DNA from 2 places in the Aeromonas sp. 130281 genome. Region 1 is predicted to be linked to the other one. Evidence: predicted binding sites of a transcription regulator. Region 1 holds the regulator's gene; the other holds the start of a gene.
What was found. Region 1 encodes LexA, which represses DNA repair genes until DNA is damaged. Its sites were predicted from a motif close to ANCTGTNTNNNNANACAGNT; they were not measured.

Region 1 (4,423 bases):
CGTCCTCTTCGTAGCGCAGGAACAGCTCTGTCTTGAGCAGCGGGTAGATGTCGATGCAGCGGGCGACGATCTCGCCGCGGGAGATCCCTTCGCAGCGCTCGATCAGGGCCGCCACCAGGGAGGGCAGGGCGAACAGGTGGAGTATGTTGTTGCGGTAGTAGGTCAGCAGGATCGCCTGATAGCGATCGAGGCTGATGATCTGCCCCAGCTTGTCCTCGCTCACCTCGAACTTGTTGAGCTCCATGGCCTGATCCAGCAGTGTCCTGGCATCCTCGTCCGGCATGGTGCTCTGGGGGCTGTAGGGCACCTGCTTGAGCAGGTCCAGATAGGTGTTGATCTGGGCCTGCAGCTCGTCCCGGGTCAGGGCATGGCGTTCGGCGGCCAGCAGCGCCAGGGCGCTCAGGGTCAGGCCGTTGACGGCGGCGGCATCGTTGATCCGGGTCATCAGCAGCTCGGCCAGCTGGTTGACGGTGGGGGCCATCCATTCGGGGCGCTCCTCCCGGCCAATGCTCTCCTTCCAGTGCGGCACGTGCTCGCCGAGGTAGCTGTTGAGGGTCAGCGGTTCGCCGAAGTTGACGAAGCCCCGGCCATAGTTGCGCAGCTTGCGCAGTATGCCGAGCACCTGCAGGAAGCTCTCCTTCTCCTTGCGGCTGCCCTTGAGCTCGTTGTGGTAGGTGTTCACCTCCATCACGTGCTCGTAGCCCAGATAGACGGGCACCAGGGTGACCGGCCTGTCCAGCCCGCGCATCATGGCCTGCAGCGTCATGGCCAGCATGCCGGTCTTGGGGGGCAGCAGGCGGCCGGTGCGCGAGCGACCCCCTTCGGTGAAGAACTCCACCGAGTAGCCCTTGGCAAACAGCAGGTTCAGGTATTCACGAAATACCGTGCTGTAGAGCGGGTTGCCCTTGAAGGTGCGGCGGATGAAGAAGGCGCCGCCGTGGCGGAAGATGGGGCCCGCCGGCCAGAAGTTGAGGTTGATGCCCGCCGCGATATGGGGCGGCACCATGCCCTGGTGATAGATGACGTAGGAGAGCAGCAGGTAGTCCATGTGGCTGCGATGGCAGGGGACGTAGACTATCTCGTGCCCTTCCTGGGCGAGCTGGCGCACCTGCTCGGCACCGTTGACCGAGAGGCCGCGGTAGAGCTTGTTCCACAGCCAGCCGAGGAAGCTCTCCCCGAGCCGGATCAGCCGGTAGGAGAAGTTGGAGGCGATCTCGTCCATGTAGCCATGGGCGCGCTTCTGGGCTTTTTCGAGGCTGATCCCCTCCCGTCTGGCCTCTTCCTCGATGGCCTGCTGGATCACGCTCGACTCCAGCAACTGCTTGAACAGCAGGTTGCGGTTCGGCAGCTTGGGACCGGTGGCCGCCAGTTGCTGGCGACTGAAGTGGGTGCGGGCCACCCGCGCCAGCTTGTGGGCGATGGCCTCGTCGGTGCCGTGCTTGTCCGCCATGTAGCGCAATGAGAGCGGCGGTGAGAAGCGCACCAGGTTTTCGCGCCCTTTCAGGATCACGATCAGCGCCTTCTTGAGCCGGTTCGGGGCCAGGCTGCTGATGATGTTCCAGCCGGAGGCTTCCTCGCCTTCCCGGCCGGGGGCGCGCCCCCAGAACAGGGTGACGGGCACCACCTGGATATCCAGCTCGGGATCCTGCTTGTGCAGGTCCAGCAGCTGGTGGAACTCCTGCAGGAAGGGCAGCGGCTTGTTGCGCGTGCCAAACAGGGGAGGCGGACGATCCAGACAGACGTAGCGCGGCAGCAGCTGGCCACCCAGTTCCAGCGGAGTGAAGGGGCCGGGCAGGCCGAGATCCTCGCAGCACTGTTGCAGGGTCATCAGGTCGGTGATCGAGCTGGTTTTCAGGGCGTAGACTATGGGTCTTGCCGGATCCAGCTTGAGCTCCGTGATGGGATTTTCCGGCAGGCTCTTGTGATTGACCAAGCCACTGACCGGCCATTGCAGGATGGCTCTGGAAATGTTCTGTCCAAGGGACATGTGCGTCTGCTCTCCAAAAAAATGCGGCGTGAGCATAGCAAATCACCGACGGCTTGTCGCCGAGAGGTAGGATGAGTGCCTTTTCAGGATAGAAGGTGCGGGATTTTTGCGACAAGGTGGGGACAAATATCAGCAACGCCTTGCCTTGGCCACAGCACTGTATATACTGCCAGTGTGCTGTATAAAAAGACAGGTGCCTATGCTATGAAACCCCTTACCCCCCGCCAGGCTGAAGTGCTGGAGCTTATCAAGGCGAACATGAGCGAGACCGGCATGCCGCCGACTCGCGCCGAGATCGCCCAGAAGCTTGGCTTCAAGTCGGCCAATGCGGCCGAGGAACATCTGAAGGCCCTGGCCAAGAAAGGGGTCATCGAGATCATGCCCGGCACCTCCCGCGGCATCCGTCTGCTGCTCGAGGAAGAGGAGGCTGCGCCAGAAGAGAACGGCCTGCCGCTCATCGGCAAGGTCGCGGCCGGCGAGCCCATCCTGGCCCAGGAGCACATCGAGAGCCACTATCAGGTGGATCCCGCCCTGTTCCACCCGCGGGCAGACTTCCTGTTGCGGGTGCAGGGCATGAGCATGAAGAACATCGGCATCATGGATGGGGATCTGCTGGCGGTGCACAAGACCCAGGAGGTGCGCAACGGTCAGGTGGTGGTGGCGCGTCTCGATGAAGACGTCACCGTCAAGCGCTTCCAGCGCAAGGGCAGCCAGGTGTGGCTGCTGCCGGAGAACGAGGAGCTCTCCCCCATCGAGGTGGATCTCTCCAGCCAGCATCTGACCATCGAAGGGCTGGCGGTCGGGGTCATTCGCAACGCCGACTGGATGTAGCCATCGAACATGCCAAGGGGCCTCCTGCGGGAGGCCCCTTCGTTTGTGCGTTTTCCCCGATCTCCTTTCCTCCCCGATCCCCGCCATTGCCGCCGCCCGGATCCACCGTAAACAGTACCGCCACGCATCGTGCATTTCGGATATATCCTTTGAGAAGGCCCGCAGTGTCATGGCCGGATAATCGCCATGACCTTGAGTGTGCCGCCAGGTCAGCATGGGTAGCAGGGATGCATCACGGCTGGGGCGGTGCGGGACAGGGAGAGTCGTCAGGCAGCAGGACGACTCAATACAGTCAGTACGCGACGGTGCCTGGTCTGCCTCCCGATGGCAGTCACACTGGTCGGCGTGGCCTGTTGAGCAAGGAGGACAGGTATGGCTTCAAGCTCGCCGTGGGATCCGGGTCCGGCCGCAACCGCAACCCCCGCATCCTCCATCACCCGATTCATCAAGGGCAGTCGGATGACGTGGTTTTATGCGCTCTGGGTCTATCACAAGGGCGATGGCTGGACCATCTGGCTGGGGTGCCCCAAGGACAAGATTGTCCGCCTGGTTCGTCTGTTCCGCCGCCACCACGACATAGGTTTGCCAGATGCCCCCTGGACGGCCCCGGTCATTCCGCTGCGCGCCACTATCCGGCGCCCCCAGGGGCAGCGAAGACTGCGACCCTGAGCCAGTCCCCCGAACAGTGTGTGAGCCCCACCCGGTGTGGGGCTTTTCTTTATCCCCGCCATGGCCGGGAGATAGTGGTTGTCTCCTCCCTATGGGGACCTTTCCTGACCGGGATCCGGACTCGGGACTAGGCAGAAACGGGGCCTGGCGGGTTACAATAGCCCTTCATTGGCCCCGCCATCTGGCTGGTTGAACTAGCAAGGTTCTGTTTTATATGGTTAAACCACGTTTTTCCCTGCTGTTGTTGCTCTTCGTCGGCAGCATAATGGCGGCTTATTACTGGAGCCAACCCTCCCTGCCTGCGCAGGCGGATTATTATCCGGTAGGGCGCGACATCAATCCCTTCACCCTCACGGATGGGGATGGGAAGCCCTTCACCGCCGCCAATCTGGCGGGGCACTGGACCTTCCTGTTTATCGGCTACACCTATTGTCCCGACGTCTGCCCGACCGCCCTGGCGGATCTGCGCTCCATCTACCCGGATCTGAAGAAGATCTCGCCCAGCAGCCAGGTGGTCTTCGTCTCGGCGGATCCCCAGCGGGACGACAGCGCTCGCCTCAAGAGCTACACCGCCTTCTTCCATCCGGAGTTCAAGGCGGCGACCGGCCCCCACCGCGCCCTCTTCCCCCTGGTGCGCAACCTTGGCCTCGTCTATTCCATCGTGGAGAGCGAACGCAAGGATTACCTCATAGACCACTCGGCCTCGATCGTGCTGATCAGCCCCGAGGGCAAGCTGGTGGCCATGTTCCGTCCCAAGGTGGCCCCGGGTGAGGTGCCTCATGTGGACATGCAGACCATGGTCTCCGACTTCGCACGCATAGTGCGGCTGGCCGACGAGTGAGACGCTGGCGCCGATTGTGCCTAGCTTGATGGCGTCCTGGCTGAGGGATCCTCGCCGCCACAGGGCCGTGTTTGCCCTGGCCCTGCCCATGGTGT
Region 2 (4,423 bases), on a different contig from region 1:
TGATGGCTGTTTTATATCATCTTTATTTGATTGAAATCAATGTAAACCCATCATCAATACATGCCTTTTCAAGGCAACTTACAAGCCGTTTCCCATTAATTTTGGGAGCTTGCTCACAAAAAACATTAAACCGTAAATACTTGATTTAAATCAATTTTAACTCTCGTCAAAATAGTTTCAATTCTGTTAAACAAATAGACGAGATGAGCAGGCAAGCCCTTATCAATCCGATATTTCAAGAATGGTGCAGGCCATCATGAAATCAATTTAAAACCAACAAAAACACATGTTTATGCGGATAGAGTCATCTCGCAAAGTCATTAATTTATCTAATCCGAAACACATAGATTTTCTTGTTTGTCCGGCCCGGCAAGAGCTCCTACAATGCGCCTCGCAGTGAGGGCACACCTCTGGATACAGGCCGGTCATTCCGGGTTCCCGGTACGTATTCGATGAACATTTCGAACCTGTTTGTTGGGATTAATGATGAAAAAGTTTGTTGCCAAGACCATCCGTTACTACAAGCTTTCGTTCGTTCAACTCTATCAAATGAACCGACTCTGAGGCCTCGCGACGGCTCCTTTGTTTTTTCCCGACCGGTCTGCAGACGCACTCACTGTCTGTGAACATCCATCCTGAATTGTCTTTGCCCACCGCATCCGCCGTGGGCTTTTTTTTGCCCGGATAATAAAAAACCGCCCTTGGGGCGGTTTGTCGTTCAAAAGGCTGCTTTTACTGCTCATCTGGCCGTTGCAGGCCAAAGTGCGCATAAGCTCTCGGTGTCGCGATCCGCCCTCTGGGTGTACGTTGCAGATAGCCTTGCTGGATCAGATAAGGCTCCAGCACGTCCTCTATGGTGTCCTTCTCTTCCCCTATGGCGGCGGCCAGGTTGTCGAGCCCCACGGGCCCCCCCATAAACTTGTCGATGACGGCCAACAATAGCTTGCGGTCCATGAAGTCGAACCCCTCGTTGTCCACATCCAGCATGTCCATGGCGCGGGCCGCTATGGGTCCATCAATGCGACCATCGGATTTCACCTGGGCGAAATCCCGCACCCGTCTTAACAGACGGTTAGCAATCCGCGGGGTTCCCCGGGAGCGGCGAGCCACCTCCAGCGCCCCGTCCCCCGACATGTCGAGCCCGAGGCAGCGGGCGCTGCGGGAGACGATGTCGGTGAGATCCTTGACGTTGTAGAACTCTAGGCGCTGGACTATCCCGAAGCGGTCACGCAACGGGCTGGTCAGGGAGCCCGCCCGGGTGGTGGCCCCGATCAGGGTGAAGGGAGGGAGATCGAGCTTGATGGAGCGGGCGGCAGGCCCCTCTCCTATCATGATGTCGAGCTGGTAATCCTCCATGGCCGGATAGAGCACCTCCTCCACCACGGGGCTGAGGCGGTGGATTTCGTCGATGAACAATACATCGTTCGGTTCGAGGTTGGTGAGCAGGGCGGCGAGATCGCCGGCCTTCTCCAGCACCGGGCCCGAGGTGGTCTTGATGTTGACCCCCATCTCGTTGGCCACGATATTCGCGAGCGTGGTCTTGCCAAGCCCGGGCGGGCCGAAGATCAGCAGATGATCGAGGGCCTCCCCGCGCTGGCGGGCGGCCTCGATGAAGATCTCCATCTGGTCGCAGACGTGATCCTGCCCGGTGTAATCCGCCAGCTTCCTGGGCCGGATGGCCCTATCGATGACCTCGTCCTCGCGGGCGGCACCGGCCGAGATGAGACGATCCGCTTCAATCATGCACTACCTCACGCTCTGCATCCCCGCGGTCACAGTCCAGTGACCCGGGATGGTCCGCTTGCTTCATTGTCATCCTCACACCAGGCTGCGCAGGGATTCACGGATGATGGCTTCCACCGACATGCCCTCGCTGGCCACCTTGGCCACGATCTGGCTCGCCTGCTGCGGCTTGTAACCGAGCGCCACCAGGGCGCTGGCCGCCTCTTCGCTGGCATCGGGGGCGCGCAGCTGGCTCTCCTGGGCGGGCAGGCTGATGGCGGCAGGGGAGAAGAGATCGTGGCTGACCCAGCCCTTGAGGCGGTCTTTCATCTCCACCACCAGCCGCTCGGCGGTCTTCTTGCCCACACCGGGCAACTTGACCAGGGAGCTTATCTCCTCGCGCTCGACGCTCATCACGAACTGGGTGGCCGTCATGCCGGAGAGGATGGCCAGCGCCAGCTTGGGGCCGACCCCGTTGGTCTTGATCAGCTCGCGAAACAGCGCCCGCTCCTGCTTGTGGTTGAAGCCATAGAGCAGCTGGGCATCTTCGCGCACCACGAAGTGGGTGTGAATGACAGCTTCCTTCCCCAGTTCCGGCAGATCATAGAAGCAGCTCATGGGCATGTGCACTTCATAGCCCAGGCCCCCCACTTCGATCAGCACCTCAGGGGGTTGTTTCTCGATGATGACGCCTCTCAAGCGACCGATCATGTTCTCTTCCTCGCCACGCAGACTCTTGCAAATTGGGTCATAGCATAAAGAATAACTGGATAAGTATCCAGCATAGGCCTTGTCCCGCGATCTGCCGCTCCCCCTCCCCTGCCCGGGGGGACAAGGCCTGCGCCAGCGCGGCCCTTCCCCCCTGCCTGGCTGAATTTAGCCCTTGGGCCACGGGGCTCGGCCTGTTAAAATTCCGCACTTGAAATTTTCCAGGGCCAAGGGCCCGAACTAGCGAAGGTCTACCGCGATGCGTACCAGCCAATATCTGCTTTCCACTCTCAAGGAAACCCCCTCCGACGCTGAAGTCATCAGCCACCAGCTGATGCTGCGCGCCGGCATGATCCGTAAACTGGCCTCCGGCATGTATGCCTGGCTGCCAACCGGTCTGCGGGTACTGAAAAAGATCGAGAACATTGTTCGCGAAGAGATGAACAATGCTGGTGCCATCGAAGTTTCCATGCCGGTGGTGCAACCCGCCGAGCTGTGGCAGGAGTCCGGCCGCTGGGATGACTACGGCCCCGAGCTGTGCCGCCTGACCGACCGTCACAACCGTCCCTTCGTGCTGGGCCCGACCCACGAAGAGGTGATCACCGCCCTGGTCCGTTACGAAGTGAACAGCTACAAGCAGCTGCCGCTGAATCTGTACCAGATCCAGACCAAGTTCCGCGACGAGGTGCGTCCCCGTTTCGGCGTGATGCGCGGCCGCGAGTTCCTGATGAAGGATGCCTACTCCTTCCACATCGACAAGGCCTCGCTGATCGAGACCTACGAGAAGATGCACGCAGCCTACTGCGCCGCCTTCACCCGCATGGGGCTGAACTTCCGCCCGGTGCAGGCCGACACCGGCTCCATCGGTGGCACCGGCTCCCACGAATTCCAGGTGCTGGCCGAGAGCGGTGAAGACCTGATCGCCTTCTCCGATACATCAGATTACGCCGCCAACATCGAGATGGCCGAAGCGTTGGCACCAGCCGGTGAGCGCGCCGCCGCCACCGCAGCCCTGACCAAGGTTGCCACCCCGGCCGTTCACACCATCGACGAGGTTGCCGCTTTCCTGGCCGTGGCGCCGACCGCCATCGCCAAGACCCTGCTGGTACTGGCCGAAGCGGACGAGCACGGCAAGCAGGCGGTCATCGCCCTGGTACTGCGTGGCGACCACGAGCTGAACGAAATCAAGGCCGAGAAGCTGCCGGGTGTTGCCAACCCGCTCACCTTCGCCAACGACGAGCAGATTAAAGCTGCCGCCGGTTGCGATGCAGGCTCCATAGGCCCGGTCGGCTTTGCCGGTCGCATCATCGTCGATCGCAGCGCCGCCCATCTGAGCGATTTTGTTTGCGGCGCCAACGAGACCGGCTTCCACCTGACCGGTGCCAACTGGGATCGCGATATCGCTACCTATGAAGTTGCCGACCTGCGCAACGTGGTGGAAGGCGACCCCAGCCCCTGCGGCCAGGGCAAGCTGCTGCTCAAGCGCGGCATCGAAGTGGGCCACATCTTCCAGCTGGGTACCAAGTACTCCGAAGCCATGAAGGCGAGCGTGCTGAACGAGGGCGGCAAGTCCGTCACCATGGAGATGGGTTGCTACGGTATCGGGGTTTCCCGCCTGGTGGCCGCCGCCATCGAGCAGAACAACGACCAGTACGGCATCATCTGGCCGGAGGCCATAGCCCCGTTCGAAGTGGCAATCGTGCCGATGAACATGCACAAGTCCGAGCGCGTGGCCGAGCAGGCGCAGCAGTTCTACGCCGAGCTGAAGGCCGCCGGTGTGGACGTCCTGTTCGACGACCGCAAGGAGCGTCCGGGCGTGATGTTCGCCGACATGGAGCTGATCGGTGTGCCGCACGCCATCGTCATCGGCGATCGCGGTCTGGACAACGGCGTGGTGGAGTACAAGTGCCGCCGCACCGGCGAGAAGCAGGAAGTGGCGATCAAAGACATCATCGCCATGCTCAAGGCCAAGCTGGGTCGCTGATAACCGCCG

Region 2: ruvA (Holliday junction branch migration protein RuvA) is a predicted target of LexA. The motif match lies at 2,487-2,506, and genes of this name have one in related genera.

Annotation. Positions count from the first base shown of each region.
Region 1 is NZ_JBWVQS010000015.1:22,954-27,376, forward strand. Features, by position in the region: gene plsB (glycerol-3-phosphate 1-O-acyltransferase PlsB) at 1-1,987, opposite strand, end outside; gene lexA (transcriptional repressor LexA) at 2,192-2,818, shown strand; gene AC1IN8_RS20750 (hypothetical protein) at 3,278-3,487, shown strand; gene AC1IN8_RS20755 (SCO family protein) at 3,702-4,328, shown strand; gene AC1IN8_RS20760 (MATE family efflux transporter) at 4,357-4,423, shown strand, end outside.
Region 2 is NZ_JBWVQS010000013.1:53,444-57,866, reverse strand. Features, by position in the region: gene ruvB (Holliday junction branch migration DNA helicase RuvB) at 733-1,743, opposite strand; gene ruvA (Holliday junction branch migration protein RuvA) at 1,819-2,433, opposite strand; gene AC1IN8_RS20285 (proline--tRNA ligase) at 2,690-4,414, shown strand.